2 regions of the Cupriavidus sp. 8B genome follow, and region 2 is predicted to be linked to the other one. Evidence: riboswitches for the same ligand, from Rfam matches in the RefSeq annotation. Region 2 holds a riboswitch; the other holds the start of a gene.

Region 1 (15,828 bases), on a different contig from region 2:
GGGCGGCGCCTGGTCCGCGCTTGCGAGCAACTGCCGCGCAAGCTCGCGCCGCGCAAACGCTTCCGTGCGGATCCCGGCCAGCAGCTGGGCGGCGGAGCCTTCGTGAATCCACTGAGTGGCCAGGGCCGTCGACAGCGGTGTCGACATCAGCGCGAAGGAGCGCAGCGCGGCCAGCACGCCGGCCCGGCTGCGCGCTTCGGGCAGGCGGATGTAGGCGGTGCGCAGCCCCGGGCTCAGGCATTTCGACAGCGTGGCAACGTAGTAGACCTGGCCCGGCGCAAAGTGGGCCACGGGCGGCGGCATATTGATGCCGAGGAGCCAGTAGGGATCGTCCTCGATGATCCAGGCGCCGCCCTTCTGCGCGGCCAGCGCGACATCGCGGCGCCGGTGCGCGGGCATGGTCCGCGTGGTCGGGTTCTGGATGGTCGGGTTGAGGTAGATCGCGCGAGCGCCATGCTCGCGGCACGCTTGCTCCAGCGCATCGGGCCGCATCCCTTCGTCATCGGTGGCCACCGTCACCACGCGGCGCCCGAGCTGTTCGGCCGCCGCGCGCAAACCGGGATAGATCAGCGGCTCCGCAAGGATCGCCTCGCCTGGCTGCGTGAGCGTGAGGATCAGCGCCGCCAGCGCGGCCTGGGCGCCGGGGCAGGCAATCAACTGCTGCGGGCTGACCGACTCCAGCACCGGCTTCAGCCACATGGCGCCGGCGGCCCGGTCCGCCCTGCTGCCGCCACCAAGCTGGTAGGTCATGAGCAGGTGCGCATCGGAGCGCAGCAGCACCTGTGACAACCCTCGCTGCAGCAGGTCATGGAAGTCCACCCCAGCGGGAGGCGGCGGCACGTTCATGCTCAGGTCGACCATCTGCGCCAGTTCGACCTTTGGCGGGGCGACGAACGTGCCCAGCGCCCCGCGTGCCTCGATCAGGTTGCGCCGCTTGGCCTCGGTGAACGCCCGCGTCACCGTGGTGAGATCCACCCCGAGCTGCCTGGCCAGCTCGCGCTGCGGCGGCAGGCGGTCGCCCGGGTTCAGGCGCCCTTCTCCCACCGCGCGCTCGATGAAGCCAACGATCTGCTGGTAGCGCGCGCCCTCGCCGCGCACGAAGGCGGCGGCCCAGTCGGGTCCGTCGCCCTCATCTTGTATGGATTTATTCTGATGCATTTTGCTTGATGTATGGGCTTTGTCTTACATTATCATGCGCCGCAGCATCACACAAATCCATACATTTAACGCTTTGTATGCGTTTCCCGCCAGTCCGGCGGAATCCCCTCTCTCGCGATGGTTTCCAGCGTGCCGTGGCAGGCAGTCTCGACGCGTGCGCCGGTTATGTGATGCATAACTGAGGTGTGTCTTATGCGTAACTCAATTGCCGGCGCAAGCGCTGCTGTCCGGCGAGAATCCAGCGACTGGCTGAATGCGTGCAAGGGAGGGCTCCGCCATGCGGGGCTGTTCCTCGGTGGGGCAGCGATGCTCCTTCTCAGTGGCTGCCAGCTGGAGCTGCTATCCCCGAAGGGCGACATCGGGCACCAGGAAAAGACGCTGATCCTGGTCTCGCTGTTCATCATGCTGCTGGTCGTGGTGCCGGTCATTTTCCTGACGCTGTACTTCGGCTGGCGCTATCGCGCCTCCAACACCAAGGCAACGTATGCGCCCAAGTGGGCGCACTCCACCCGCATCGAGGTGGTCATCTGGACCATCCCGTGCGTGATCGTGGCCGGCCTGGCGGTGCTGATCTGGAACACCACCCATTCGCTGGATCCCTACAAACCGCTTGAGTCGAAGGTCAAGCCGATCCGCGTCGAAGCCGTGGCGCTGAACTGGAAATGGTTGTTCATCTACCCGGACTACGGCATCGCCTCGGTCAACCGGCTGCCTATACCCGTCGATACGCCGATCAATTTCAGCATCACCGCGGAATCGATGATGAACTCCCTGTTCATCCCGCAGCTCGGCAGCATGGTCTATGCCATGGCCGGCATGGAGACCAAGCTGCACCTGATCGCCGACACGCCGGGCACCTACGCGGGGCTGTCCGCGGCCTATAGCGGCCCCGGCTTCTCCGACATGCATTTCGACACCGTGGCCACCTCGCGCGAGGCATTCGACGCGTGGGTACGGCAGGCCAGGCGGTCGCTGCTGACGCTGGACGAGAAGGCCTACAAGACGCTGGAGCTGCCGAGCACCAAGGAGCCGGCGACGGTCTACGCGGGCGTTGCGCCCGGCCTGTTCCAGAACATCGTCAACAAGTACATGCATAGCGATATGCGCGCCAATATGCGTGGCGATGTGCGTGGCGACGTTTGCACAGCCCAAAGCCCCCCACTGGCTGCCAACTGATGAAGCCAATGAATCCGCAATACATGCAATACATGCACTGCATGCAACACACGCAACGCCACCGCGCCGCGGCCACGGAGCACTGATCCATGTTCGGCAAATTAAACCTCGAGGCGATTCCGTACCATGAGCCCATCATCATGGGTACGCTGGTCGCCGTCATTCTGGGCGGCATCGCGCTGCTCGGCGCCGTGACCTACTTCGGCAAATGGAAGTACCTGTGGACCGAGTGGATCTGCTCGGTCGACCACAAGCGCATCGGCGTGATGTACATCATCATGGCGCTGGTCATGCTGCTGCGCGGCTTTGCCGACGCCATCATGATGCGCGTGCAGCAGGCGATCGCTGTCGGCGATGCGGCCGGCTACCTGCCCCCGCACCACTACGACCAGATCTTCACCGCCCACGGCGTGATCATGATCTTCTTCGTGGCGACGCCGTTCATCCTCGGCTTGATGAACGTCATCGTGCCACTGCAGATCGGCGCGCGCGACGTAGCCTATCCGTTCGTCAACTCACTCAGCTTCTGGCTGGCGGCAGCGGGCGCGGTGCTGGTGATGATGTCGATGTTCGTCGGCGACTTTGCCGCCACGGGATGGGTGGCCTATCCACCGCTGTCCGAGCTGGGATACAGCCCGACGGTGGGGGTGGACTACTACATATGGTCACTACAGATATCGGGCTTGGGGACCACGCTCACCGGGATCAACTTCATCGTCACCATCCTGCGCATGCGTGCCCCGGGCCTGACGCTGATGAAGATGCCGGTGTTCACCTGGACCGCGCTGATCACCAACATCCTGATCGTTGCCGTGTTCCCGGTGCTGACCGCCACGCTCGCGCTGCTCACCGCCGACCGCTATCTGGGCATGCATTTCTTTACCAATGAGCTTGGCGGCAACGCCATGATGTACGTCAACCTGATCTGGGTCTGGGGCCACCCCGAGGTCTACATCCTGATCCTGCCGTGCTTCGGGGCCTTCTCCGAGATCATCTCCACGTTCTCCGGCAAGCCGCTGTTCGGCTACAAGTCGATGGTGTACGCCACCTCGTCCATCGGCATCCTGTCGTTCTTCGTCTGGCTGCATCACTTCTTCACGATGGGCTCGGGCGCGAACGTCAATGCCTTCTTCGGGATCATGACGACCATCATCTCGATCCCGACCGGGGTGAAGCTGTTCAACTGGCTGTTCACGATGTACCGCGGCCGCATCCGCTACCACTCCTCCACGCTGTGGACGATCGGCTTCATGGTGACCTTTGCCGTGGGCGGCATGACCGGCGTGCTGCTGGCCGTGCCCGGCGCGGACTTCTTGCTGCACAACAGCCTGTTCCTGGTCGCGCACTTCCACAACGTGATCATCGGCGGCGTCATCTTCGGCTGCCTGGCCGCGATGAGCTTCTGGTTCCCCAAGGTGTTCGGCTTCACCCTGAACGAGCGCTGGGGCAAGATCTCGTTCTGGTGCTGGCTGGTGGGCTTTTACCTGGCCTTCATGCCGCTCTACGTGCTCGGCTTCAAGGGCATGACCCGCCGGATGAACCACTACACGCACGCAGACTGGCAGCCCTACCTGATCGTGGCGCTGTGCGGTGCCGTGATCATCGGCGCGGGCATCGTCGCCCTGCTCGTCCAGCTGGCCGTGAGCGTGCGCGACCGCAAGCACAACCCCGACCTCACTGGCGACCCGTGGGATGGCCGCAGCCTGGAGTGGGCCACGGCCTCGCCGGCGCCCTTCTACAACTTCGCCCATGTGCCGCACATCACCTCGCTGGAGCAGCACTGGGATGACAAGGAGGCCGGGCGCGCCTACGTGCGGCCAAGCCACTACGAGGACATCCACATGCCAAGGAACACCAGCGCGGGGGTGATCGTCTCCGCGTTCGGCCTGGTGCTGTGCTTCGCCCTGGTCTGGCACATGTGGGCGGTGGCGGCCCTGGGCCTGCTGGGCGTGATCGGCACCTTCATCGCACGGACCTACAACCGCGACGTGGACTACTACGTCCCGGCGGCTGAAGTCGAACGCATCGAAAACGCGCGCTATGCGCAGCTACGCAAGGCGGCTTGACCCATGAGCTACACAGTCATTCACAACACGCACGAGCACGTGGCGCACGACGACGGCTCCAAGACCACGCTGGGGTTCTGGATCTACCTGATGAGCGACTGCCTGATCTTCGCCGTGCTGTTCGCTACCTTCGGGGTGCTCGCCGGCAATACGGCAGGCGGCCCGGGCGGCCGCGACCTGTTCGAGCTGCCATTCGTGCTCGGCGAAACCATGCTGCTGCTGGTCAGCAGCTTCACCTTCGGCGTGGCCATGCTGAACATGCAGCCCGGGCGGGAGCGCCAGGTCATCCAGTGGCTGGGCGTCACGTTCTTGCTCGGCGCGGCCTTCATCGCCATGGAGCTGTATGAGTTCGCCGAGCTGCTGCATGCCGGCGCGGGGCCGGGCGTCAGCGCGTTCCTGTCTGCCTACTTCTCCCTGGTGGGCACCCACGGCCTGCATGTGAGTTGCGGCCTGCTGTGGATCCTGGTCATGATGCACCAGGTCAAGCGCTTCGGGCTGGATGGCGTGACCCGGCGCCGCCTGGCCTGCCTGAGCCTGTTCTGGCACTTCCTGGACCTGATCTGGATCTGCGTGTTCACCTTTGTCTATCTGCGAGAGTTTGTATGAAGACCGCCCACCTCCCCACAGGATCCGCTGCGCACGCCGCGCATGGCAGCATGAAAGGCTATGTGATCGGCTTTGCGCTGTCGCTGGCGCTCACCCTCGCGTCTTTCGGCGCGGTGATGGGAGGGTTCGTGCCGAAGGGCATGGGCCTTGCGGCCATCGTGCTGCTGTGCGTTGCGCAGCTGGTGGTGCAGCTGGTGTTCTTCCTGCATATCGGCACGTCTGCGGACCAGCGCATGAACACCGCGATTTTCGTCTGCACCGGGCTGCTGATCGCCATCATCGTGGCAGGCTCGCTATGGGTCATGCATAACGCCAACGTCAACATGATGCCGATGGATATGTCGCCGGAACGCGCGCGTTTGCGCGACTAGGACCACGGCGCGGCCGGATCTCGCGTTATGCGGATCCGTGGTTTGATCCCCTCCCGCTTCGTGGGCTTCGTGGGCTTCGTGGGCTTCGTGGGCTTCGTGGGAGAGGGGAGCAACCCAGCGGTGAATCCACACTCACTGAAGCCTGGCGACCCCGGAAAGCTAGATAAGCAGACCGCCGGCGGCCGCCGCGCTCCTGGCCGCGGGCCAGTGACGGGCATTTTGAAACCGCGTAGTCCGGTCGCCGAGCATGCTGGCGCCCCCCTCCCAATAGACCCAGCTCCGGCCTCTTCTAAGGCGGTCCAGATAGGCGTCTTCAAATCCGGCTGGCACGCGATGGGCGAGTGAGGCCAGCGCGCTTTCGTCGACGCCAAGCGCACCAGCAAGCCTGAACTTCCCCCCAGACAGGCCATCCGCGATTCTCAGGTCCAGGTAAGGCACGAATAGTCCGGTGCGGCGCAGCGCCGCCGGCATCGCGGTGGTCCATACCTGGATGCCAGCACGCAATGCACCGAGCGCGAGCGAGAACGCCCGCTCGTTCCTGGCCATCAGCACACGCCCGCTAAGCATGCCATCCACCAGTTCCTTGCCTGCGCCAGTGAATGCCAGCGGTGCAAGCGAGGCGCGGTCGGGATGGCCTTCGCTCAGAAGCGCAAGGCAAGCCGCGAGGCCGCTGGCGCTCTGCTCACCATGACTTAAAACCGGACAACGCGGATCGGATTCGGAAAGCAAAACCAGCACATCGGCGGCGTGGCGCGGCGACGCCAGCACGATACGGTCATAGGCGAGACCGGCGTCTCGCATGCACAGTTCAAGCGCGGTGCAGGCCGGACATCCGGCCAATACAAATAACTGGTACTTCATGGCTGCGGCGATTTCCCCTGGCGTCGACAATGACGCGCGTCCAGGGGATGTTGCCGCACCGCAGCAATGCAGAACAGGAGCAGAAGTACACTATTTGGAACGGAGCAGGCTCGAATTTCACCGAGGCTTTATCCGGGCACCCGCAGCGCGGCATTCAGCTGGTCAACGACCTCCGCCCAGTCAGCATCTTCCAGGATTTCCTCCCGCAGCAACGTGGCCTGCGCGGGCGTCCAGAAGGGGGCGTCGGCAAGCACGACGTCGGGGGCCAGGGGAGAATGCGCGGCCAGGAATTCACGGATGCCCTTTTCGTCGGCAGGCAGGCCCAGTTGCGCAAACAGCTCGGAAAAATGGTGGAAGGCATTGTCCATGGCGAGCGAACCTCCTGCGGTGAAATGCATCACTGTTTAAATCACTGTTTGATCCTGCACGCTGAGAGGGATTCAGCCCCGCGCAATCCGCTTGGCCATGCTCCAGCGATGCACCTCCGAGGGACCATCGTAGATCCGGAAGGCGCGCATGTCGCGGAAGATGCGCGCGACGATGGTTTCATCCGTCACCCCGCTGCCGCCAAGCACCTGCACGGAACGATCCACCACCCGCCACAAGGCCTCCGAGCAGTGCACCTTGGCCAGGCTGGACTCATCGCGCCCCTTCTCGCCCTGGTCCAGCACCCAGGCGCAGTGCCAGATGGTCAGGCGCGCGGTGTGCATGTCCATCTCGTTGTCGGCCAGCATGAACCCCACGCCCTCATGCTCCACCAAGGTCCGGCCAAACGCGCGGCGTTGCCGCGCATAGTTGACCGCGATGTCGTGCGCGCGCCGGGCCGCCCCGAGCCAGCGCATGCAGTGCGTCAGCCGCGCCGGGGCCAGGCGCAGTTGCGCGTAGCGGAATCCTTCGCCGAGCTTGCCGAGCACGTCGCTCGCCGGGACTCGCAGGCCATCGAAGCGCACCACGGCATGCCCGCCCGTGAAGCACGTATCGAGCGCATCCATCTGCCGCTCGATCGCGACACCGGCCTGGTTCATGTCAGCGAGGAACATGGTGGCCGAGCCGTCTTCCATCCGCGCCATGATGATGGCGAAGGTGGCGCCGGTGGCGCCCGTGATAAACCACTTCCGGCCAGTGATCACGAAATGATCGCCATCGCGCACCGCCGTGGTTTGCAGCATCGACGGATCGGCTCCCGCGCCTGGCGCCGGCTCGGTCATGCAAAAGCACGAGCGCGTGTGCCCGTCGATCAGGGGCTGCAGCCAGCGCGCCTTCTGCTCCGGCGTGGCGACCAGTTCCATCAGGTGGATGTTGCCTTCGTCCGGCGCATGGATGTTCATCGCGACCGGCCCCAGCGGCGAGTAGCCCGCCTCTTCAAAGACGATGGCCTTGTCCCGGTGCGAAAGCCCGAGGCCTCCGGCCTCCGTGCTGGCGTGGGGTGTCAGCAAGCCCGCTGCCCTTGCCTTTTCCACCAGGTCCGCGCGCAGGTCCTCGGTTGGGCCATGCGGCGTTTGCCGGGGATCGCGCTCCATCGGCATGACCTGGTCAGCAATGAACTGGCGGGTACGCTCCTGCAAATCCCGTTGAACGGAAGTCAGACTGAAGTCCATTGGCTTGCCTCGTGTTGGTTCGTGGTGGTTCGTGTTCTGGTTGGGCCGATGCGGCCACTGGTAGAAATTCTAGTGCAGGATTATCCGCACGCCACCTGGCGCCCGAGTTGCGTATCGTGCACTGCGCAACGGCACGCCATGCCTTCTGTATAATTCGACTTCTTTCAGGCAAACCTTCCGCTTCAAGCGGCTTGCCATCAAGCGGCTTGCCAATCACGCGGCATCGCCTCGGGCGCTCCGATCGATTCCCATCTTGATCGCCAGCGCGGCCGTCCAACACCCTGATCGTCGACCCCGGTCACCCGCCGTCTGGCGAAGCATGGCAATCCACGCGAACCTGTTCGATTGCCTGCCCGGCTAGCCGATCAGCAAAGTTCTTGTCCTATGAGCAAACTCCCCAAGCTCGCGCTGAGCCTTGTGCTGGTTGCGCTATTGCAGCTGATCCCCACAGCGCTCCCGAATGCAGCAACGGCAGTGGCAGCCACAGCCGCCGACACCACCTCGAATGCGGACGCGCCTGCCGCCAAGCCGCTGTCGCACGCGGATGCCGTGGCCGAGCTGAAACGGCTCCAGACCGAACAGGACCGCATCAAGCAGCTGGCGTCGTCGCCCACCAGCGGCACGCAGCTCGAAGGGCTGGATGACGCCATCCACCAGCTGGCAAGCGACGTCGACAAGCTGACCGCGGCGCTCACGCCCCAGCGCGCGCAGTTGCAGGCACAACTCGACGTGCTCGGGCCGCCACCCGCCGCGGGCACCACGCCCGAGGCGGCTGCAGTCGCACAGCAGCGGGCAGACCTGAATGCGCGCAAGGCCCAACTGGACAGCGGACTCAAGCAGGCCGCCGAGGTCAAGGGCAATGTCACCAACCTGACCGAGCAGATCGCCAAGCTGCAGCGCAGCCGCTTGAAGAACCAGCTCGCGCTGCAGTCGGCCGGCATCCTTAGCAAGCAATTCTGGGAACCGTTGTTCGCGCCAAGCCCGGAGGACCAGCAGCGGCTGAGCGCTTTCAAGGGACAAGTCACGCCGTTGTGGGACCTGGCCTGGCAGCCCGGGCGGCAAGCGATTACCGCGCTACTCCTGCTACTTGCGATCGGCGTCTGGACCATCGGCCGACGGTTGATCGAGCGGGCACTGGCGTGGTTCTGCCTGACACGCTTGCCCGAAAGCCGGCTGCGGCGCAGCGCGCTCGCGCTGGCGACTGTGCTCGCGACGGTTGCTGCGACCGCCATCGCGGTACAGCTCGTGTGTATCGCGTTCGCCCCGCACTACGAGCTGCCGGGGCAGGTGCAAGACCTGATCAGCGAGCTCGGCAAGCTAGCATTGACGAGCGCGCTGATCGCGGGCCTGGGACGGGCATTGCTGTGCACGCGCCATCCCTCATGGCGCCTGCCGGCGCTCGCCGACAAGGTCGCGCTGGCGATGCGTCCTTTCCCGACCGCCCTCGCGGGCCTGCTACTGATTGCCGGCACGCTCGAGCAACTCAACCGGACCGCGGATACGAGCCTGCAGGTGACCTTGCTAGGCCGCGGCCTGGTGTCGCTTGTGGTGGTGCTGACAATCGGCGCAGCGCTGCTGCGCGCCAACCGCGTGCGCACGATGCTAGCCGCGGCGGGCGAGCGGCCTGAAGCGCGCTCCACCTTCGCCGGCCTGATTCACGCTGGCGTGACGGTGACGGTCGTCGCCTCATTGCTGGCGCTGCTGATCGGCTATATCACGTTCGCGCGCTTCCTGACCTATGAGCTCGTGTGGATCGACATCGTCCTGTGCAGCTTGTACCTGTTGACGCAACTGACCCGCGACGTCTGCGAAAGCGTGTTCAGCGCGCACCATCCAAGCGGCAAGGTCATCAAGCAATTGTTCGGCCTCGGGGACAGCCATCTCGAGCAAGCGTCGACGGTGCTGTCGGGGATCGGCACCAGCCTGCTGCTCCTGGTGGCGGTCATTGCGCTGCTGACCGGCGGCTTCGGCACCACGCCGAGCGACCTGCTCAACAGCCTGCTGACGATGCTCGGCGGGGAGCGGCTGCGCAGCCTCAACATCATGCCCGACCGCATCCTGAACGCTGTCATCGCGTTGTCGGTCGGCATCTACCTGCTGCGCTCGGTGCGGCGCTGGCTGGATGCGGAACTCCTGCCGAAGGTCTGCATGGAAGCGGGCCTGCGCGCCTCGCTCGTGACGCTGTTCAGCAACATCGGCTACGTGCTGATCGTGTTGCTGACGCTATCGCTGCTGGGCGTCAGATGGGAAAACCTGGCCTGGATCGTCAGCGCGCTGTCCGTCGGCATTGGCTTCGGCCTGCAGGAGATCGTCAAGAACTTCGTGTCGGGGCTCATCCTGCTGACCGAGCGCCCGGTGAAGGTCGGCGACATGGTGAGCATCGGCGGCGTGGAAGGCGACATCAAGCGCATCAACGTGCGCGCGACGGAGATCCTGCTGGGCGACCGCTCCACCGTGATCGTGCCTAACTCGCAGCTGATCTCGCAGAACCTGCGCAACGTGACGATGAGCAACAGCACGCAAGGCGTCGCGACGCTGCTGCTCACCTTCCCGTTGAACATCGATCCCGAACAGGTGCGCGAACTGCTGCTCGACTCCTATCGGGAGAATGAGGCGATTCTCGACAAGCCCGCGCCATCCGTCACGTTCAGCCAGCTGGCGCCGAACGGGATCACGCTTAGCGTGACGGGCTACGTAGGCAGCCCGCGGATCGCCACCGCGACCAAGAGCGACCTGCTGTTCGAGATCCTGAAGCGGCTGCGCGCGGCCGATATCTCGCTGTCGGTCCCGCAGACGTTGCGGGTGGAGAATATGGCCGCGCTCGGCGTGTAACGCGTTGGCTGGCTTCAGGCCCGATTGCCGGCCCTTGCCAGTCCCTGGCAGCCTGTCAAGGACTAACCAGCGCCACCCTATCCTGCACGCCATGCACGCGCTTGGCGCCCATGGCTTGCTGCACGACATCGCCGATCATGTCGGCGGTGACCGCCGACAGCGTCCACCCCAGGTGGCCGTGGCCGGTGTTGTAGAACACGCAGGACGCACGGCCCCGGCCCACGCGCGGCAGCATGGTAGGCATCATCGGCCGCAGGCCGGCCCAAGGCACCACGCTACGCGTGCTGACACCGGGGAAGCACTGGTTGACCCACTCCACCAGTGGACGGATGCGGTCGGCGCGAATGTCGCGGTTGTAGCCGTTGAACTCCGCCGTGCCCGCCACGCGGAAGCGGTCGACGCCCAGGCGGCTGGTGACCAGCTTGGTCTCATCGTCGAGCAGGCTGACGACGGGCGCGGCAGCCTGGCTTTGCGCGTCGTTCAGGTTGACCGTGATCGAATAGCCCTTGACCGGATAGATGTTGACGCGATCGCCAAGGCTGGCGGCCAGCGCCCGGCTGGCGGTGCCGGCACAGACCACCACGCCGTCGAACACGCGCGATTCGGTCTGCTGGCCGTCGCTGCTGACGATGGCGACCTGCCGGCCATCAGTGCTGACCGACTGGACATCCTGGTTGTACAGGCATCGCACGCCCAGGCGGTCGATCGCCGCGGCCATGCCGCTGGTGAACTTGTGGATGTCGCCGGTGGAATCGCTCTGGGTGAAATAGCCACCGTAGTACTCGCCGGCCAGGGTCGGCTCGATGGCGCGCATCTCTTCCGGTGTGACGGCATGGCGCGCAAGGCCGCCCTCGGCCAGCAGCTTCGATACCCTGCCAGCGTGGTCGAAGCCCGCCTTGTCGCGATAGATGTGGAGGATGCCCTCCTTCTTCAGGTCGAAATCGATGCCCTCGGCCGCGGCCCAGGCGAACAGGTGGTCGCGCGCGGCAATCGCCAGGCGCGTCGTTTCCACGGTGTTCTTGCGGTATTGGGGAATGGCGGCGATGAACTCGGCGAACCAGGACAGCTTGTGCCAGCTCGGGCGCGGGTTGACCAGCAGCGGCGCATCGCTCTTGAGCATCCACTTGATGCCCTTGAGGATGGTGGACCAGTGGGTCCAGACTTCGGCGTTGGAGGCGGAAAGCTGGCCGCCATTGGCGAACGAGGTTTCCATGGCGGCATAGCGGTGTTTTTCGAGCAGGGTGACCGAGAAACCGCGCTTGGCGAGTGCGTAGGCAGTGGTCACGCCAGTGATGCCACCACCGATAACGGCAATTGTTCTCATCTCTTTGGTTCCAGGACGTCGAGTGGGAGCCTCTTGCGCGACATGCGCGAAAGACGCCCCCTCTGTCCTTGACCTGAGAGATTCACGATGCGCCACTTTGGGGTGGCGCGGATCGCTTGCTCCTTCGGTACCGCCGGCTGACGAGCGCCGGGGTTCTTCAGAGTTCAAACGTGATATCGGTCCTTTTGCCTGAGAGTTTCCGGGGCGGTTGCTCCTTCGGCGCTGCCTGGCAGCATGGCCAGGCGGTCTCTCCCGATATCAACTTTGCGTCGCGGCCGTTGGATGCCTGCCTGCTTTACCAAGCGAGTCTCCGGCGGCGCGATGCAGAACTTTAGCATTAGTCATGTCCGCGTGAGGAACTTTTTATTGCCCGCTCAAGGAGAACCTGTCAGGCGGCCGAGATGCCAGGTCCGAACAGGGCGTTGATAACAGGGCGTTGATATTAGCGGCCTTTGGCATCGGGGACTCCGGTCTGGTCGACAGTGCCGCCCCCGGTGCCTTTGCGCGGCCCTCCCGTGCAGCCCGTCGGGTTCGGCCTTCCCTGCGCTCTCCGACGCCGGCTTCACGACGCAGTCAGACGCCTCTGAAACACGTGGATCCCCCTAATATTCAAAGTACAAGTTACGAGAAGGCATTTCCTACAAAGCGAGCCGCGCAAGCCGTACCCTTGTCGAGGCACCGCGCATGATCTGCTGGCCCGACGCGCGTCCGGCGCGCCCGCCAGCAAGATCTTGGGCTTGCTGGCAAGCTAGCACAAACGAGGAATCCGACCTTCTCAACCACGAAGGGGCCCGAATGAAACTCACGATCACCCTTGAGTTCACCCCGGCTGCACAGGCCGCAGCCAGAGACATCGACCTGGACCTGACACCGCACACCGGCGCGCTAACGCCGGTGATCGGCGACCTGATCCAGTTCCCGGGACAACCAATCATCTTTGTGGTCATCGGTCGCATGTGGCAGCCACGCGCCCCGGACAACGTCGAGCTTCGCATCATGCTCGATCTGTCGCCTGCGCCGCTGTCTGTCGTATGAGGGCGCTCCAATTCTCGAAAGGCGTTTGCAGCGGCAACAGGGCGACTGTTTCCTACTGCATCGCACAAGATGCAGCAGATTCGATTCCTGGAACACCCCTGCTTTGTTTGAGGAAAGCTATGCCGTATGCCGGCCTTAAACGTGCGGGCATTGGTTGGCTCAAAACAAAGGAGTTGTCGAGATAGGGAGAGATAAATTACCAGAGATAAGTCAGCGAGTCGAAGCGCAACCACACCCGCCAATCATCCCGGTCGGCCGGATAATGTGAAAAATCTGTTAAATCTGATGTTATTTCGGAATGATTGTTATCTGTCGGACTTTGACATAGATTGGACTCTGAGGATTTTTTCCTCTCCCGACTGTACGCTCCCCGTGTATGAGTCTCGGCACCAAAAGGCGCGGCACCACCGCGCCTTCTTTTTTTGTCAGCGTGCCGCCTCGGGGTCAGAACCATCGGATTGCAACTTTTACACCCAACGCGTCACCATCGCCTGCCTGCATGCAGTCACTCTGCATTTCCCGTTCGCACCTCGCGCCGCCGCCTTGCCAGGGCGCGTTTTTCTTTAGCATGCGGCGACGGGCACCAGTGTTTGGGAGACGAGCTTTTGGGCGGGGGTGGCGGATTTCAGAAATGTTAATCGTCACTGTCAACGGCAATATGGTCAATCTCTCGCTTCGCGGCTCGATATGCATCATCGATCGCAATATCTTCCGAGGCTGCAGGCTCCCGAGTGTTTTGCCTGTGTCCGTGCCCACGGATGACATACGACCAGTCCCACCGATCACCCGCGACCCTTATCGTCTGGATGGAGATATCCCGGCCTTTGTACTTGAAGTCCATATGTGCCTCGCCGGATTTCGGAGGACCGCAGCACGCTGCGTGGTTGACCCGGATGGGGATACGGCGCGCGAATCAGAGAGCGCCTGGGTTCGCCCGGCCTTCGTCTATCAGCTTCTCGGCATAGTCGCGCGCATGCTGCCACGCCTCGCCTTCGGAAAAGTACTGCCCAGGCACAGGTTCGTGCTCGAAGATCTTGATCGAGCTTCCGTCCGCCGCTTTTGCACAGATCGTCACCTCGCCCTGCCAAGGTCCACCGGTTGGCGACGTTGCGCTAGCCTCATACCAGTGATCTTTGTAGTACGTGAAGCCTTGGAGATCCATAGCCTTCTCCAGTTGTTCAAGAGAATCGTAGCACGGCCCAAGGACGACAATCGGCTCCATTTCCGTCGTGGTTCCTGCCCTCGGATATAAACCGCTCCCACGCCCCGGGAGTGCCAGGTAACCCTGCGCGCGGCAATCAGGGGACGAAAAACGCCTCGCCGCACAGAAGGAGATGCGGCAAGGCGAAGGAAGGTTGAGAGGAACCTCCCAAGGGATCTTTAGAATGCATGCTAGTTCTCGGCGCGAACGTCTGCTAACGCACATGACGCTGATTCGCTTTGGACAGATGTTCATTGCACGGCTGTGCGTAGGCATTGGCGAGGCGGCCTATGGCAGTGTGGGCATCGCCGAAGTGCCTGAAACCTCGCCAGAGGCTGTACGAACTCCTTGCGGCGCCCTCCATGCTCTGCGCCTATGCGGGCAGCGCGCTGCAGTTGCTCGTCATGGGGGCGCTGCTGGCATGGATGTCCAGCTTCCTTTCCCGCTACTACGGCTTGGGAACCGATCGCGCGGGCCTGGTCGCGGCGATGCGACCAGCGCAGCATGGTTGGCGTTGCCGCAGGCGTGCGCCACAAGTTCTGACCGCACCGTAGCGGGCTGCCCGACGCTCGCCTTGGCCGCCGCCGCGCTGCGGGTTAGCCAGCGGCTTTTTTAGCCATCTGAGCGCCGCCCCTGCGCGCGCCACGCCGACACACTGCACCCAAAGCGGCCACTGAACCAGCGTGAGAACGCGCTCAGCGACGAAAAGCCGAGCAGCGCCGCCACTTCGGAAAGCGGACGCTCGCCGTTCTCGATGTACCGGATCACCAGGTCGGCACGTGCCTCGGCGAGGACTGCCAGGTAAGTCGTATGTTCCTGCTCGAGCCGGCGGTGCACGGTCCGCCGGTCGACGCTCAGGTGCTGGGCCACACGCTCGACTGAGCACAGCCCCGTGGGCAGCAGCGCATAGACGAGCTTGCGCACCTTGTCGGACATCGTGGCGGCCGTCGACTGCGCCAGCAGCGTGCCGAGATAGCGCTTCACCTGCTGTGCCATCACCGGGTCATACGAAGGCAAAGGCGCCTCCAGGTCCGATGCGAGGCAGACAATGCCATCAAAGTCCTGGTTGAATGCCGTGGGCATGCCGAACACCCGTGCGAACGTGGCCGTGCTGGCGGGCGCGGCATGCGTGAAACAGATGCTGCGCGGGCGCCACGACTGCCCCAGGAACAGGCGCAGCATGCGGAACATCACGCCGACCGCCAGGTCACTGGCCTGGCGCAGCGTACCGGGCTGGTCGCTTAGCACCTGCAGCCGGATCATCACCACGCCGTCGCCTTCCTCCATGCGCATGGAAAGCGCCTCGTTCTGCAAACCCATGTAGCGGACCATCGACTCCAGCGCGCGGCGCAGCGTCGGCTCCTCGCGTACCACAAAGGCAAGCGGCCCCAGGTTGGAGAATTCGCGCAACTCAGCCATGCGCAGGCCGAAATCGTCCACCTTGGCTGCCCTCGCCGACGTGTCCAGCAGCCGGCCAACCGATGCCGCGGGTATCCGGATATCGGGATCCAGCAAGACCGAGCGGCTGATCTTTGCCGCCCGCAGGTGCTGGTATGGATCCAGGTCGACGGCGCGCGCCACTTCAACGTAGTTGGTAAGG
Region 2 (15,828 bases):
GCCGTGGTCTGGTGCGGCAGGCCGTAGATCAGGTCCATGCTGACCGAGTGGAAACCAAGCCGGCGCGCGGCGTCGACTACCGACTGCGTCTCGGCCAGCGATTGCACGCGGTGGATGGCGCGCTGGACCTCGGCATCGAAATCCTGCACGCCCAGGCTGATGCGGTTGAAGCCGAGCTCCGCCAGCAGCGCCATCTGCGCGTCGCCGATGCGGCGCGGGTCGATCTCGATGGCGTGCTCGCCCTCGGGCAGCAGGCGGAAGTGCTGGTGCAGCGCGTCCATGACGCGGCGCATCTCTGCGGGATCGAGGAAGGTCGGCGTGCCGCCGCCCCAGTGCGACTGCACCACCTCGCGCCGCGCACCGAGCTGCTGGGCCACCAGCGCCATCTCGCGTGCCAGGTAGTCCACGTAACGGGCGCTGCGGCGGTGGTCCTTGGTGATGATCTTGTTGCAGCCGCAGTAGTAGCAGATGTTCTCGCAGAACGGCACGTGCACGTACAGCGAGAGCGGCGCGGCGGCGTTGGTAGCGTTGGTAGCGTTGGTGGCGCAATCGGCCAGCGCCTGCCGGTAGTCCTGCGCGCCGAAGCCGCCGTGGAAGCGGTCCGCCGTCGGATACGAGGTGTAGCGCGGGCCGTTGACATCCATGCGGGCCGCCAGCGCGCGAAAGTCCGACAAGGCGTGCCGGTCCGGCGCCGCCGCGGCCCGTGCCGCCGACTTGCCGGTGCAGGCGGCGCCGCATTTGCCGCTGCAGGCAGGGGATGGGCTCGACGCGGCGATGGGGATGGACATTGCGTTGGAGAACGGGGCGGGGGCAGTTGCAGCCATGGGGCGGCCTTCGTCGTGGATTCGATGGCTCATCGTAGGGCGCGCCGCCCGCGCCTGCGTTGACCGGGGTCAAGCCGCGGCCCTTGACACGCCGCGCGCCGCGGCGGGGGCATGCCCCGCGTCATGCCAGTGTCACCTGGGCCGGGTAGGCTGCGCGGCGCTCTTCCCAATCACGCAATTCCTCTGCACCTGGCCTCGCGGGTTCCCATGCAAGTTTCTTCCCTGATTGCCACCCCGGCGCGGCTGCCGCGCCGCCGGGTCCTGGCCGCACTTGGCAGCGCCATGATGGCGCCCGCCTCCCTGCTGGCGCAGTCGCCACCACGGCGTGCGCTGGTGATCGGCCACCTGGTGGACCGCGGCGGCGCCCAGGCCGACCTCGCGCGCGACTACCTGGCGGGGGCCAAGGTCATGTTCGACGCGGCCAACGCCGGCGCGCGCGAGCCGCGCGTAGTGCATGTGGTGCGCGAGGTCGACGCGGATCCGCGCGCGGCCACCGCGCAGGCGCTGTCGCTGGTCGACGGCGAGCGGGCTGAATTGCTGTTCGGTCCCAGCGACGCCCTGCTACCGGTGCTGGCCGCCTCGCCCGAACTGGCCCGGCGCGGCGTGCAGATCGTGGCGCCGTTGTCGGGGCTGTCGCTCTCGGCGGATCACGTCTGGTACACCCGGGCCGACTACCGTACCGAGCTGGACGCGGCCATTCGGCAGTTGCGCAGCTATGGCCTCAAGCAGCTGGTGCTGGCCGTGGCGCCGGATTTTGCGGCCGGCAGCCTGGCGAGCGGCACGCCGTGGCGGCGCCAGGTCGACCAGGAGACCGGATTGCAGGTCCTCACGCTGGACGCCGGAAGAGGCAACGAGGCTGCCGCGCTGGCGCAGCGCATCGCCACCGCGCGCCCGGCCGCGGTGATCGTGGCGGGCGATACGCTGACCTACGGCAATCTCGGCCGCGCGCTGGCGGCGCGGGGCTGGTACGGCTTCCTGGTGGGCTTGTCCGCGGTCAATTCGCTGGCGGCGCGGGAGATTCTTGGCGCCGGCTACAACGGCGGCATCGTGCTGACCCAGATCGCCCCGGGCCCGCAGGATCTGACCCTGCGCGTGGTCAAGGAGCATGTGGGCCGGATGAAGCAGTTCCTGGACGAGCCCGCCTCGCCGGCCACGCTGGCCGGCTACATCGGCGCGGCCTGGCTGGTGCGCACGGCCTTGTCCGGGCCGCGCGGGGCAACCCCGGCGGACCTGCGGCGCGCGCTGCAGGCCCGCGTCGACGTGGGCGACTTCGTGCTGGATTTCACGCACGGCACGCGCGGCTCGCAGTATGTGCAGCTCGCGGCGATGGGCGGCGGCACGGCACGGTGAGCGGTAGCGCGGGCACCGGGCCGCGCGCGGCTCAGGCGCGCGGCAGTACGATGCGCACCCGCAGGCCGCCCTCCGGGCGGTTGGCCAGGCTGAGCTCGCCGCCGTGGCGCGAGACGATATCCGAGGCGATCGACAGGCCCATGCCGACCCCGCCGGTGGTACGGTTGCGCGAGGATTCGAGCCGATAGAACGGCTCCAGCACGCGCGCCATCTCCTCCGGCGGGATGCCGGGGCCGTTGTCGCACACATCGATCACCACCCGCTCGGCACTGTCGGCCAGCTCGATGCGCGCGCTGCCGCCGTAGCGGTGGGCGTTCTCTACCAGGTTGACCACGGCCCGGCGCAGTTCGGCCGGATAGGCCAGCAGCGGCTCGGCGTCACCGGACAGGGTGACGTCCTGGCCGATCTCCGTGGCATCGTCTACCACAGCCTGCAGCAAGGCATGCACATCCACCCGCTGGCGCGGCGCGGCGGCGCCGTCGCGCTCGCGCAGGTAGTACAGGGTGGCATCGATCAGCCCGTTCATCTCCGCCAGGTCCTGGCGCAGGCGATAGCGGACCCGGTTGTCGTCGACGCCTTCGATGCGCAGGCTCATGCGCGTGAGCGGGGTGCGCAGGTCGTGGGACACGGCGGCCAGGAAGCGCGATTGCTGTGCCAGCTGGGTGCGGATGCGCTGCTGCATGTGGTTGAAGGCCTTGGCCGCGGCGCGGGCCTCGGCCGGGCCGCTGTCTTCGTCCAGCGGCGGGGCATGCACGTCCTGGGCAAGCCGGCCGGCGCTGCTGGCCAGGCGCTGGACGGGCCTGGCCAGCAGGCGCGCGCCCACCCATGACGCGGCCACGATGGCGGCAAGCTGGAACAGCAGCCCCAGGCGGGGTGGCCCCAGACCATGCGTGCGGCGCTGGCGGTGGGGCGGCACGGGAGCGCCGCTTTCACCGTTGTCCGCGCGCGCCCCGGCATCCGGCGGCGGCGGCGGCGGCTCGCCCCGCTGCCCCTCTTCGCCCGGAGGCGGCCCAGGCGGAAGCTCGTCACCGGGGGCGAAGCTGAATCCGGTATGCCCCGGGCGCGGGAACACGCTCTCGATGACCGTCACGCCGAGCAGGTGCACGGCCAGCATGATCGCGGCCATCACCAGGAACAGCCGGATGAACATGGAGTCGTGGCGGGCCACCCAGCCCGCGCGCTCAGGCTTCGACGGCGCCGGTGAAGACATAGCCCTCGCCTCGGACGGTACGGATCAGCGTCGGGTCGCGCGGATCGTCGCGCAGCTTCTGGCGCAGGCGCGAGACCAGCAGGTCGATGCTGCGATCGAAGACATCGAGATCGCGGCCGCGCGCCTGATTGATCAGCAGCTCGCGATCGAGCACGCGGTTCGGATGTTCGATGAATGCAAGCAGCAGCCGGAATTCAGCATTGGACAACGGCACCACGGTTTCCTCGCCGTCCACCAGCTGCCGCAGCGTGGTGTTGAGGCGCCAGCTACCAAAGCGCAGTTCGTGGCCGCCCACCGCCGCCGGGCGCTTCACGCCGCCGCCCCGGGTGCGGCGCAGCACGGTGTGGATGCGCGCCACCAGCTCGCGCATCTCGAAGGGCTTGGTGACATAGTCATCGGCGCCCACCTCCAGCCCGACCACGCGGTCGGCCAGCTCGGTGCGCGCGGTGAGCATGATCACCGGCAGGTCGCCGCGCTCGCGGATCTCGCGGCACAGCGCCAGGCCGTTTTCGCCGCGCAGCGAGAGGTCGAGCACCACCAGGTCGTAGTCGCGCGTGGCCATGGCGGCGCGCATGGCGGCGCCGCCCTCGGCGCCATCGGCTTCGATGCCGAAGGTGGCGAGATACTCGGCCAGCATGGAGCGGATCTGCGGATCGTCGTCGACGATCAGCAAATGAAGGGGCGTGGCGGGAGAATGGTCCATCGGGTTTCGTCGTGCTTTGCAGTGGTTTGCCGCGTGGCGTATGGCATGTCGGCGGCAGGTTTGCTTCGGTATGGAAGCGGATCGGGGCGGCCCGGCAGGCGGCCGCCGCCAGGGATTGACTCTACCAGCCCGGCTTGACGGCCCGATAGGCAGGGTGTGGCCGCTTTGTACCGGGCTTGATACAAAGCGGCCCGCCCCGGGGACTCGCTTTGTACGGCATTGCTTGCGCGTGCTGACCAAGCGCTCAAGCAACAGGGGGCTAGCCTTTCTAAGATGTCATGTCGTTATCCCGCCGCTTTTGTGCCTGCAAGTTCCTGACAAGCAGGCAACGGCAGCCCGGCGCCCCGCTATGCTTGAAGCCATCGGCATCACGTCGGCGATCCCGGGCCTCTCCCCGCATGACCTCCATGGAGAATCCTTGTGACCCAGCCCCAAGCCTTGCTGCCCCGACTGCGTTCCCTGCCGTCCCTCGCCGTGCTGTGCGGCGCCTGCGCCTTGACGCTGCCGGCGCACGCGCTGCAGACCAGCGCGCCGGCCGTTGCCGGCCCCGGCCAGCCGGCGGCACCCGCATCGCTGCCCGAAGCGCTGGCGCTCACGCCTGCCCAGGCCGCCCTCTGGCAAGCCGCCCGGGCCGCCGCGCGGGAAGCGCATGCGCACGCGCTGGAACTGCAGGCACGCTTTATCCGCGAGGGTGGCGGCCCCGCTCTGTCGGAGGGGCCCGAGCCGTCGCTGCGCGCCCGCGCGGAGCGGGAAGACCGCCTGCACGACGCGCTCGACAAGGATCGCCGCGCCGCGCGCGATCGCTGGATCGCGTTTGAAGAAAGCCTGGATGCCGGCCAGCGCATGCGCCTGCGCGACATGCCGGAGGGTCGCATGCCGGGCTCGCCGCCGGGCCCGTTCGGCCCCGGTCCCCACCCGTTCCCCGGCGCCATGGCAGGCCCGATGCCCGGCCACGGACCGGCGCCCATGCCCTGCGCCTTCGGCGCGAACGGCCCGTTCGGCGTACCCGGCGCTGCGGAACCTCACCGACCAGGAGTGCCAGATGCCCAATAAGCCCCTCGACCACGCAGGCCCGCTCGCGGAAAACGCAGGCCGCCGCCGCTTCCTCGGCGGCGTTCTGGGAGGATCCCTCGGCGCCGGGTTGATGGGGCTGGCGGGTGATGCCGCCGCGCAACCCGCCGCCTGCCTGCTCACGCCGGCCATGACCGAGGGCCCGTTCTATATCGACCAGGCGCTGGTGCGCCGCGATATCCGCGATGGCCGGCCGGGCCAGTTGCTGCGGCTGAGGCTGGTCGTGGTGGACACCGACCGCGGCTGCGCGCCCGTGGCCGGCGCGCTGGCCAGCATCTGGCATTGCGATGCCGGCGGCAGCTACAGCGGCTACGACCAGCGCGGCATGCCGCCGCCGCCTGCGGGCGGCCCCGGCCCGGGTGGTGCCGGCATGCCCGCCGTGCCCGCCAGCGCCTCCCGCTTCCTGCGCGGCTTGCAGCCCACCGGCCCCGATGGCGCCACGCAATTCCTGACGATCTACCCGGGCTGGTACGGGCCGCGCGCGGTGCATATCCACCTGAAGATCCATCTCGGCAAGACCGAGGTGCTGACCACCCAGCTGTTCTTCGACGACGCCCTCAGCCGCGAGGTGCACCTCCAGCATGCCGCGTATCGCGCGCGGGGCGCTTCGCCAGTGCAAAACGCACAGGACGGCATCGCCGGCGCGCGCCCCAACCTGCTGCGGGTACGCCGCCTGCGGGACGCGGCCGGCACGCTGGAAGGCGAATTCACCCTGGGCATCGCGCGCGCCTGACAGCCACAGGATCTGGCGGATCCCTAAAAAAAACGCCCCCGGACTTAAGGTGCGGAGGCGCTGAACAGGGAAGAAGTCGGGCGTAATGCCCGGCCACGCCGCTCCGAAGGGACGGAACGACGCGGCACCTGGTCCAGTACTTCGGGCCAGGCACCGGCGATGTTAGACGGACATCGGGCGGGGGTCATGTCGCCCTTGTAGGCCAATGTATCGACTTTGTACGTTCGGCACCGGCATGGGGCACGGCACGCCATGCCGGCGCCGGTCATGCCGGGTTCTTGCCTGGCGCGCCGGGCGTTCCCAGCAGGGCCTTGAGCCCGGCCAGGCGGTCCTTGGGGCTCATGGCGGGCGTTTCGTCCTTGATCGCGGGCGCCTCCTCGAGCTTCATCTCGCCGATGAAGCGCGAGGGCTCGCACGAATAGGTATCGCGGGCGCGCTTGCGCTTCTTGCACCAGCTCAGGTGCAGGCTGCGCTGGGCTCGCGTGATACCCACATACATCAGGCGGCGCTCTTCCTCGATCTTTTCGTCGCTCATGTCTTCGTCTTCGCGGCAGTGGGGCAGGATGCCCTCTTCCACGCCGACCAGGAACACGTGCGGATATTCCAGCCCCTTGGAGGCGTGCAGCGTCGACAGACGCACCGCGTCGGGATCTTCCTCGCGGCCTTCGAGCATGCTCATCAGCGCCACCGTCTGGGTCAGCTCCAGCAGGTTCTTGCCCTCGTCGCCGAAGCCGTCGGCGGTGTCGAAGCCGGTAGCCTCTTCCGCCTCGCCCGTGGCTTCCGGCTTGGTGCCCTTGCGCTTGAGCCAGTCGAGGAATTCCAGCGTGTTGGTCCAGCGCGACTGGGCCTGGCGCTCGTCGAAGGTGTCGTACAGGTAGGCCTCGTAGTGGATGCCTTCCATCATGTCGTCAAGCACCTGCGTGGCGGGATCGCTGGCCGCGCGCCCGGCCAGGCGCACCATGGCCTCGCAGAACACCCGCAGCGGCTCCAGCTGGCGCGGCTGCAGCTTGCCTTCGATGCCGCCCATCATGGCCGCCTCGAACAGTGAAACCTTGGCCTGCCCGGCGAAGGTGCCCAGCACTTCCAGCGTGGTGTTGCCCACGCCGCGTTTGGGCGTGGTGATCGCGCGGATGAAGGCAGGATCGTCGTCCGGGTTGGCGATCAGGCGCAGGTAGGCGCAGATGTCCTTGATCTCGGCCTTGTCGAAGAAGCTCTGCCCGCCCGAGAGCACATAAGGAATGCGCTCGCGGCGCAGGATCTGCTCGAACAGCCGCGCCTGGTGGTTGCCGCGATACAGGATGGCGTAGTCGCGGAACTGCGCGCGCCGCTCGAACTTGTGGGCGGACAGGCGGAACACCACGGATTCCGCCTCGTGCTCCTCATCGTTCATCGGGTTGACGGCGATGGGGTCGCCCATGCCGTGCTCGCTCCACAGCTTCTTGTCGAACAGCTTGGGATTGTTGGAGATGACCGCGTTGGCCGCCTCCAGGATGCGCACGGTGGAGCGGTAGTTCTGCTCCAGCTTGACCACCTTCAGGTCGGGGAAATCGGTCTGCAGCAGCTTCAGGTTGTCCAGCGTGGCGCCGCGCCAGCCGTAGATGGCCTGGTCGTCGTCGCCCACCGCGGTGAAGGCCGGCGCGCGCAGGTGCGAGCCGCCGGCGAGCTGCTTGAGCAACTGGTACTGGCAGGCGTTGGTGTCCTGGTACTCGTCCACCAGGAAGTAGCGCAGCCGGTTCTGCCAGCGCAGGCGCACTTCCTCGTTGCGCGCGAACAGCTCGGCCGGCAGGCGGATCAGGTCGTCGAAATCCACCGCCTGGTAGGCGTGCAGCGTGGCCACGTAGTTGCGGTAGATCAGCGCGGCCTGGTGATCGTCGGGATTGTCGGCCTGGGCGATGGCGGTCTCGGGATCGACCATGCCGTTCTTCCACAGCGAGATGGTGCTCTGCACGCTGCGGATCAGCTTCTTGTCGGTGGAGGCAAGCTGCTCCTGCACCATGCCGAAGCAATCGTCGGAGTCCATGATCGAGAAACGCGGCTTCAGCCCCACGTGCTCCGCCTCGGCCCGCAGGATCTGCACGCCCAGCGAGTGGAACGTGCTGACCGTGATCTGCTTGATGGGGATGCGCTTGCCCTCGCGCGTAGTCTTGCCCTCCATCAGCTTGGCGATGCGCTCCTGCATCTCCTTGGCGGCCTTGTTGGTAAAGGTCACTGCGGCGATGTGCTTGGGCTGGAAGCCCTTGTCCTCGATCAGGTGAGCGATCTTCTGTGTGATCACCCGGGTCTTGCCCGAGCCGGCGCCGGCGAGTACCAGGCAGGGGCCGTCGAGGTAGCGAACGGCTTCGGATTGGGCAGGGTTGAGTCCGTGGGTCATGCGAGGCGGGTAATGACGGATGCGCAACGCGGCATGCGCGATTGCTGGGCGGAGGCTGGATGTTAACACGCGGCCATGGCCGGGCCTTGGACGGAAAAGAGTGTACTCACCGGCACGTAACACTTCGTAAGCCCGGGAGCCGCGGCCTTTCTGGCACGTCTAATTTCTATGTCCGGCCAGAGTGTGAGCCGTGCCGGATGCACTTCACCATACGTTGGGGGCAAACACGCTGGAGGCAATCATGAACACCCTGCATTCCCTGAGCAAGGCGGTCTTGATCGGTATCGCGGTAGCTGGCATGGCGGGCTGCGCCGATATGACACCAAAGCAGCGAAACACCGCAATCGGTGCTGGCGTTGGCGCAGTGGGTGGCGCAGTCCTGACGGGCGGTGACGCACTAGGCACCCTGGGCGGCGCCGCGGTAGGCGGTGTCATCGGTAACGTTACGACACCCAACCATCGCGGGCGGTAGTGCACCGCAGCAGGACAGCGACGCCGGCCGGGTGCGTTGACAAAGCCAGGACGCTCCCGTAAATTGCGCGCATCTGACCGGGAGAGCGCGCATATCTTGCGCCGCCGAAGGGGTATCACCCGAAAACTCTCAGGCACCATGGACTGGTTGGATCGGCTTGCAACATGCACACGATGCACGCCGTACTCTGGAGAGCGGCACCCGCCACTGATCGATTCCATCGACAGCCATGGTGAGCGTGCCCACCGAAGGGGCGCGCAAGGTTTGGGTTTCCAGCAACCGGGATCCGCCTTGTAATCTCTCAGGTATCGAGGACAGAGGGGTCATCCGCCGCAGCGGATTTGGCAGCGCCATGGCGCGCCGAATCCTGCGGTGGATGGCCCTTTTTTCGTTTTCGAACCGAGATTTGCCTTCCCCCGAGGATTCCATGACGCTCCAGGCCACGCCCCTCAACGCCATCCACCGCGCCCTCGGCGCCCGCATGGTCGACTTTGGCGGCTGGGACATGCCGGTCAACTACGGCTCCCAGATCGAGGAACACCATGCCGTGCGCAGCGATGCTGGCATGTTCGACGTCTCCCACATGTGCGTGGTCGACCTCAAGGGCGCCAATGTGCGCCCCTTCCTGCGCGGCCTGCTGGCCAACAATGTCGACAAGCTGCAAACGCCGGGCAAGGCGCTGTACTCCTGCATGCTGGATGAAAAGGGCGGCGTCATCGACGACCTGATCGTCTATTTCTTCGCCGAGGACCACTTCCGCCTGGTGGTCAACGCCGGCACCGCGAACAACGATATCGAATGGATCGCCGCACGCAACGCCGCCACCAATAGCGGCGTGAAGATCACGCCGCGCCGGGGCGACAATGCGCCCGACGGCGCGGCCCCGCTGGCCATCGTTGCCGTGCAAGGCCCCAACGCCCGCGCCAAGGTGTGGAGCGCTTTCCCCTCGACCCAGCCCAGCGAAGCCCTGAAGCCGTTCAACGCCGTGGTGGTGCATGACCCCGCCCTCGGCGAAGTCATGGTGGCACGCACCGGCTATACCGGCGAAGACGGTTTCGAGCTGGTAGTGCCGGCCGAGAACGTGGCCGGCCTGTGGGAAAAGCTGATCGCCGAGGGCGTTCGCCCCGCCGGCCTGGGCGCGCGCGACACGCTGCGCCTGGAAGCCGGCATGAACCTGTACGGCCAGGACATGGATATCCACACCTCGCCGCTCAACGCCGGCCTGGCCTGGACCGTGGACCTGCAAAGCGAACGGGACTTCACCGGCAAGGCGGCCCTGGTCGCCGGCGGCAAGACCCAGCAGTTCGTCGGCCTGATCCTGCGTCCGGCCAACGGAAAGGCGGGCGGCGTGCTGCGCGCCCACCAGAAGGTCATCACCCCGGCCGGCGAAGGCGAAATCACCAGCGGCACCTTCAGCCCCTCGCTCAGCCAATCCATCGCTTTTGCCCGCCTGCCGCTCGACGTTGCCGTCGGCGCCGAGGTGCAGGTCGAGATCCGCGACCGCAAACTCGCCGCGACTGTGGTTAAACTGCCGTTTGTGCGCAATGGCAAGGCACTCGTGAGCTGAACGCTCGCACCGGTCACAGCGCGCCTGCCGGCGGTTTCCCGATCGACGATCGACACCCCCCGCCCGGCTGGCGCTGAAAAACAAATTGAATCTGGAGCAATCCCATGAATTTCCCCGCCGACCTGAAATACACCGAGTCCCATGAGTGGGTGCGCGTCGAAGCCGACGGCACGCTGACCATCGGCATCACCGACCACGCGCAGGACGCGCTGGGCGACATCGTCTTCCTGGAGCTGCCGGAAGTGGGCAAGTCGGTCGGCGCCGGCGACGCGCTGGCCGTGGTGGAATCGGTCAAGGCCGCATCCGACATCTACGCCCCGGTGGCTGGCGAAGTCATCGCCATCAACGATGCCGCCGCCGCCGCGCCGGAAAGCGTCAATGCCGACGCCTTCGACGCCTGGCTGTTCAAGCTCAAGCCGGCCAACAGCGACGACGTGAACGGCCTGATGTCGGCCGACGCCTACAAAGCCAACGTCGGCGCCTGATGCCAGACCGTCATTCCCGCCGCCACGGGAATGACGGATGAAGATTGACGCGACGCGCCGGGCCGACCACCCGCCGCACCGCTCCCACGAGATCCTTGCCATGAACGCCCCCCTGCCCATGACTGCCGCCCAAGTTGCCCGGCCCACGCTGGCCGAACTGGAGGCGCGCGACGCCTTCGCCTCCCGCCATATCGGCCCCGATGCCGCCGAACAACAGCACATGCTCAAGGTGCTGGGCTATGACAGCCGCGCCGCGCTGATCGACGCCGTCATCCCCGCCGCCATCCGCCGCCGCGACGGCATGCCGCTGGGCGAGTTCACCGCGCCGCTGAGCGAAGAAGCCGCGCTGGCCAAGCTGCGTGGGCTGGCCAGCAAGAACCGCGTGCTCAAGAGCTTTATCGGCCAGGGTTACTACAACACGCTGACCCCGGGCGTCATCCTGCGCAATATCTTCGAGAACCCGGCCTGGTACACCGCCTACACGCCCTACCAGCCCGAGATCTCCCAGGGCCGCCTGGAAGCCATGCTGAACTTCCAGCAGATGGTGACCGACCTGACCGGCCTGGACATCGCCAATGCCTCCATGCTGGACGAAGGCACTGCCGCGGCCGAAGCCATGACGCTGCTGCAGCGCGTCAACAAGCACGCCTCCACCACCTTCTATGTGGCGGACGACGTGCTGCCGCAAACGCTGGAAGTGGTACGCACCCGCGCCCTGCCGCTGGGCATCGAAGTCAAGGTCGGCCCCGCTGCTGAAGCGGCCGGCGCCCATGCCTTCGGCGTGCTGCTGCAGTACCCGGGCGTCAACGGCGATGTCGCCGACTACCGCGCCATCGCCGAGGCCGTGCATGCTGCCGGCGGCCTGGTGGTGGCTGCCGCCGACCTGCTGGCGCTGACCCTGATCGCCGCGCCCGGCGAATGGGGCGCCGACGTGGCGGTGGGCAACTCGCAGCGCTTCGGCGTGCCGCTTGGCTTCGGCGGGCCGCACGCCGGCTACATGGCGGTCAAGGATGCCTTCAAGCGCTCTATGCCCGGCCGCCTGGTTGGCGTGACCATCGACGCGCAAGGCAACAAGGCATACCGCCTGGCCCTGCAGACGCGCGAGCAGCATATCCGCCGCGAGAAGGCCACCTCGAACATCTGCACGGCACAGGTACTGCTGGCCGTGATGGCCTCCATGTACGCCGTGTACCACGGCCCGCAAGGCCTCAAGCGCATCGCCCAGCGCGTGCACCGCCTGGCCGCCACGCTGGCCGGCGGCCTGGAACAACTGGGCTACGCACGCACCAATGCCACTTATTTCGATACGCTGACGCTGGAAACCGGCTTCAACACGGAAGCCATCCACGCCTCGGCAACCGCCCGCGGCATCAACCTGCGCCACGCCGGCGCCACCCGCATCGGCATCTCGCTGGACGAAACCACCTCGCGGGAAGACGTGGTCGCCCTGCTGGAAATCTTCGCGCACGGCAAGCCGGTGCCCGACTTCGATGTGCTGGAAGCCGTCGCGCAGGATGCCTATCCCGCTGGCCTGGCACGCCAGAGCGCTTACCTGACCCACCCGGTCTTCAACACGCACCACGCCGAGCACGAAATGCTGCGCTACCTGCGCATGCTGGCCGACAAGGACCTGGCGCTGGACCGCACCATGATCCCGCTGGGCTCGTGCACCATGAAGCTCAACGCCACCAGCGAGATGATCCCGGTGACGTGGCCCGAGTTCAGCAAGATCCACCCCTTCGCGCCGCTGGACCAGACGGTCGGCTACCGCGAGATGATCGACCAGCTCGAAGCCATGCTGTGCGCCGCCACCGGCTACGCCGCGGTGAGCCTGCAGCCCAATGCCGGCTCGCAAGGCGAGTACGCCGGCCTGCTGATCATCCATGCGTACCACGCCAGCCGTGGCGAGAGCCATCGCGACATCTGCCTGATCCCGTCCTCCGCGCACGGCACTAACCCGGCGTCCGCGCAAATGGCCGGCATGAAGGTGGTGGTGGTGGCCTGTGACGAAGATGGCAACGTCGACCTGGACGACCTGGCGAAGAAGGCCGAGCAGCACAGCAAGAACCTCGCCGCGATCATGATCACCTACCCGTCCACGCACGGCGTGTTCGAGCAGGGCGTGCAGCAGATCTGCGACATCGTGCACAAGCACGGCGGCCAGGTCTACGTGGACGGCGCCAACATGAACGCCATGGTCGGCACCGCCGCGCCGGGCCAGTTCGGCGGTGACGTGTCCCACCTGAACCTGCACAAGACCTTCTGCATCCCCCACGGCGGTGGCGGCCCGGGTGTTGGCCCGGTGGCGGTCGGCGCGCACCTGGCCGACTTCCTGCCCAACCAGGACAGCGTGGGCTATCGCCGCGACGACCAGGGCATCGGCGGCGTGTCCGCCGCGCCGTTCGGCTCGGCCAGCATCCTGCCGATCTCGTGGATGTATATCGCCATGATGGGCTCGGCCGGCCTGACCGCCGCCACCGAGAATGCCATCCTGGCCGCCAACTATGTGGCGCGCCGCCTGTCGCCGCACTTCCCCGTGCTCTACACCGGCCAGCACGGCCTGGTGGCGCACGAGTGCATCCTGGACGTGCGAGCGCTGCAGAAGACCACGGGCATCTCCAACGAGGACGTGGCCAAGCGCCTGATGGACTACGGCTTCCACGCTCCCACCATGAGCTTCCCGGTGCCGGGCACGCTGATGATCGAGCCGACCGAGAGCGAGGCCCTGCATGAGCTGGACCGCTTTATCGACGCCATGATCGCCATCCGTGCCGAGATCGCCCGCGTGGAAGACGGCAGCTTCGACCGTGAGGACAACCCGCTGAAGAACGCGCCGCACACCGCCGCGGTGATCACCGCCGACGCGTGGGAGCACAAGTACACGCGCCAGGAAGCCGCCTACCCGGTGGCCGCGCTGCGCACGCAGAAGTACTGGCCGCCGGTTGGCCGTGCGGACAACGTGTACGGCGACCGCAACCTGTTCTGCGCATGCGTGCCGATGAGCGAGTACGCTGAAGAGTAAGCTGGTATGAAGCCGGGGCTGCTGCTCGTCGCGGCAACCCCGGCGTTTTGCCAGCGCGCCTTGCCAACGCGCTATGCTCGGTGTGGATGCGCGGCCACCCGGCCGTGCCCGGAAAAACGGAGCACGCATGTGGAATCTCAGCGCCCCATGGTGGGAATTCGTCCTGCGCGGACTGATCGTCTACGGCAGCCTGCTGGTGCTGCTGCGGCTTTCCGGCAAGCGCCAGATCGGGCAACTCACATCGCTCGACCTGGTGTTGTTGCTGGTGCTGTCCAACGCCGTGCAGAACTCCATGAACGCCGGGGACAACTCCGTTGCCGCAGGGCTGATCCTGGCGGTGACGCTGGTGGCCGCCAACCTTGTGCTGGCGTGGCTGAGCTGGCGCAACCGGCGCATCGAGAACGTCGTCGAAGGGCGGCCTGAGGTACTGATCCACGATGGCCTGGTGTTTGCCGACGTGATGAAGCGCGCGCTCGTCACACGCGACGACCTGCACAAGGCCCTGCGGCATGCCGGGTGCCAGCGCGTCGCCGATGTGCATTTCGCGATTCTCGAGAATGACGGCACGATCAGCGTGCTGGTAAAGAAAGACGCGCCCCCCACCCCGCCCAACGCGGCAGGCTCGCTGTGGCGCGCCCCCATTAACAACGATATGGACGCGCCGGTCTGAATCCGGCGCCAGCCAGCCCCCAGGAGCCTCTCGTGGCAGTCAGCGTCTTCGATCTGTTCAAGGTGGGCATCGGTCCCTCCAGTTCCCACACCGTGGGCCCGATGCGCGCGGCGCTGATGTTTGCCCAGGGGCTGGCCCGCGACGGGCTGCTGCCGCAGGTGGCCAGCGTGCGCATCGAGCTGTACGGCTCGCTCGGCGCCACCGGCCGCGGCCACGGCACCGACAAGGGCGTGATTCTTGGCTTGCTGGGGGAGGCGCCCGACACCGTCGACCCCGACACCATCGACTTGCGGATGGCCGCGCTGCGCGCGAGCCGCACGCTGTCGCTGCTGGGCACCCATCCCGTGCCCTTCGTGGAGAAGGAGCACATCGTCTTCTATCGCCGCGAGGCCATGGCCGAGCATCCCAACGGCATGAAATTCCACGCCTTCAATGCCGGCGGCGAAACCATCCGCGAAGGCCGCTACCTGTCGGTGGGCGGCGGCTTCGTCATCACCGCGGGCGCGGCCAATACGCAGATCCTGGAAGCGGACCATCAACTGCCGCATCCTTTCCGCAGCGGACGCGCCATGCTGGAGATGGCAACCGCCAGCAAGAAGAGCATCGCGCGGCTCATGATGGAAAACGAATGCGTGTGGCGCAGCGAGGCCGAGGTCAATGCCGGCCTGCTGCGGATCTGGGCCGTGATGCAGGCCTGCGTGGCGCGCGGCTGCCGCACCGACGGCGAGCTGCCGGGCCCGTTCAAGGTCAAGCGCCGCGCCCCCGAACTGTTCCGCAACCTGACCGAGCACGCCGAGCGCTCGCTGGCAGATCCGCTTTCGGTGATCGACTGGGTCAACCTGTACGCGATCGCCGTCAACGAGGAAAACGCGGCCGGCGGCCGCGTGGTCACGGCGCCCACCAACGGCGCCGCCGGCATCATCCCGGCCGTGCTGCATTACTACGACCGCTTCGTGCCGGGCGCCAACTCGCAAGGCGTGATCGACTTCCTGCTGACCGCCGGTGCGATCGGCATGCTGTACAAGCTCAATGCCTCGATCTCCGGCGCCGAAGTGGGCTGCCAGGGCGAAGTCGGCGTGGCCTGCTCGATGGCCGCCGGCGCGCTCGCCGCGGTGATGGGCGGCACGCCCGAGCAGGTGGAAAACGCGGCCGAGATCGGCATGGAGCACAACCTCGGGCTGACGTGCGACCCGGTCGGTGGGCTGGTGCAGATACCCTGCATCGAACGCAATGCGATGGCGTCGGTGAAGGCCGTCAATGCGGCGCGCATGGCGTTGCGCGGCGATGGCATGCACTACGTGTCGCTCGACTCCGTCATCAAGACCATGCGCGAGACCGGCGCCGACATGA

Evidence for each region. A riboswitch is a leader RNA that binds a small molecule or an ion and turns the genes downstream of it on or off. The one in region 2 is predicted to bind glycine.
Region 1: it holds a riboswitch for glycine, as region 2 does, so the genes downstream of both, ACYP5B_RS33520 (D-amino acid dehydrogenase) here and gcvT (glycine cleavage system aminomethyltransferase GcvT) in region 2, are expected to answer to the same signal.

What each region holds. Positions count from the first base shown of each region.
Region 1 is NZ_BAAILO010000329.1:134,154-149,981, forward strand. Features, by position in the region: gene ACYP5B_RS33475 (aminotransferase-like domain-containing protein) at 1-1,158, opposite strand, end outside; gene cyoA (ubiquinol oxidase subunit II) at 1,465-2,334, shown strand; gene cyoB (cytochrome o ubiquinol oxidase subunit I) at 2,424-4,400, shown strand; gene cyoC (cytochrome o ubiquinol oxidase subunit III) at 4,404-5,006, shown strand; gene cyoD (cytochrome o ubiquinol oxidase subunit IV) at 5,003-5,377, shown strand; gene ACYP5B_RS33500 (hypothetical protein) at 5,537-6,145, opposite strand; gene ACYP5B_RS33505 (DUF2789 domain-containing protein) at 6,367-6,606, opposite strand; gene ACYP5B_RS33510 (acyl-CoA dehydrogenase family protein) at 6,679-7,836, opposite strand; gene ACYP5B_RS33515 (DUF3772 domain-containing protein) at 8,221-10,668, shown strand; gene ACYP5B_RS33520 (D-amino acid dehydrogenase) at 10,724-11,992, opposite strand; glycine riboswitch at 12,160-12,257, opposite strand; gene ACYP5B_RS33525 (hypothetical protein) at 12,788-13,027, shown strand; gene ACYP5B_RS33530 (hypothetical protein) at 13,941-14,249, opposite strand; partial or broken gene ACYP5B_RS33535 (hypothetical protein) at 14,467-14,719, shown strand; gene ACYP5B_RS33540 (AraC family transcriptional regulator) at 14,841-15,828, opposite strand, start outside.
Region 2 is NZ_BAAILO010000539.1:12,906-28,733, forward strand. Features, by position in the region: gene hemN (oxygen-independent coproporphyrinogen III oxidase) at 1-644, opposite strand, end outside; gene ACYP5B_RS47665 (ABC transporter substrate-binding protein) at 1,032-2,174, shown strand; gene ACYP5B_RS47670 (ATP-binding protein) at 2,206-3,384, opposite strand; gene ACYP5B_RS47675 (response regulator transcription factor) at 3,356-4,087, opposite strand; gene ACYP5B_RS47680 (hypothetical protein) at 4,508-5,140, shown strand; gene ACYP5B_RS47685 (dioxygenase family protein) at 5,130-5,891, shown strand; gene ACYP5B_RS47690 (UvrD-helicase domain-containing protein) at 6,157-8,262, opposite strand; gene ACYP5B_RS47695 (hypothetical protein) at 8,504-8,734, shown strand; glycine riboswitch at 8,803-8,890, shown strand; glycine riboswitch at 8,912-9,062, shown strand; gene gcvT (glycine cleavage system aminomethyltransferase GcvT) at 9,162-10,301, shown strand; gene gcvH (glycine cleavage system protein GcvH) at 10,406-10,786, shown strand; gene gcvP (aminomethyl-transferring glycine dehydrogenase) at 10,887-13,808, shown strand; gene ACYP5B_RS47715 (DUF421 domain-containing protein) at 13,936-14,478, shown strand; gene ACYP5B_RS47720 (L-serine ammonia-lyase) at 14,511-15,828, shown strand, end outside.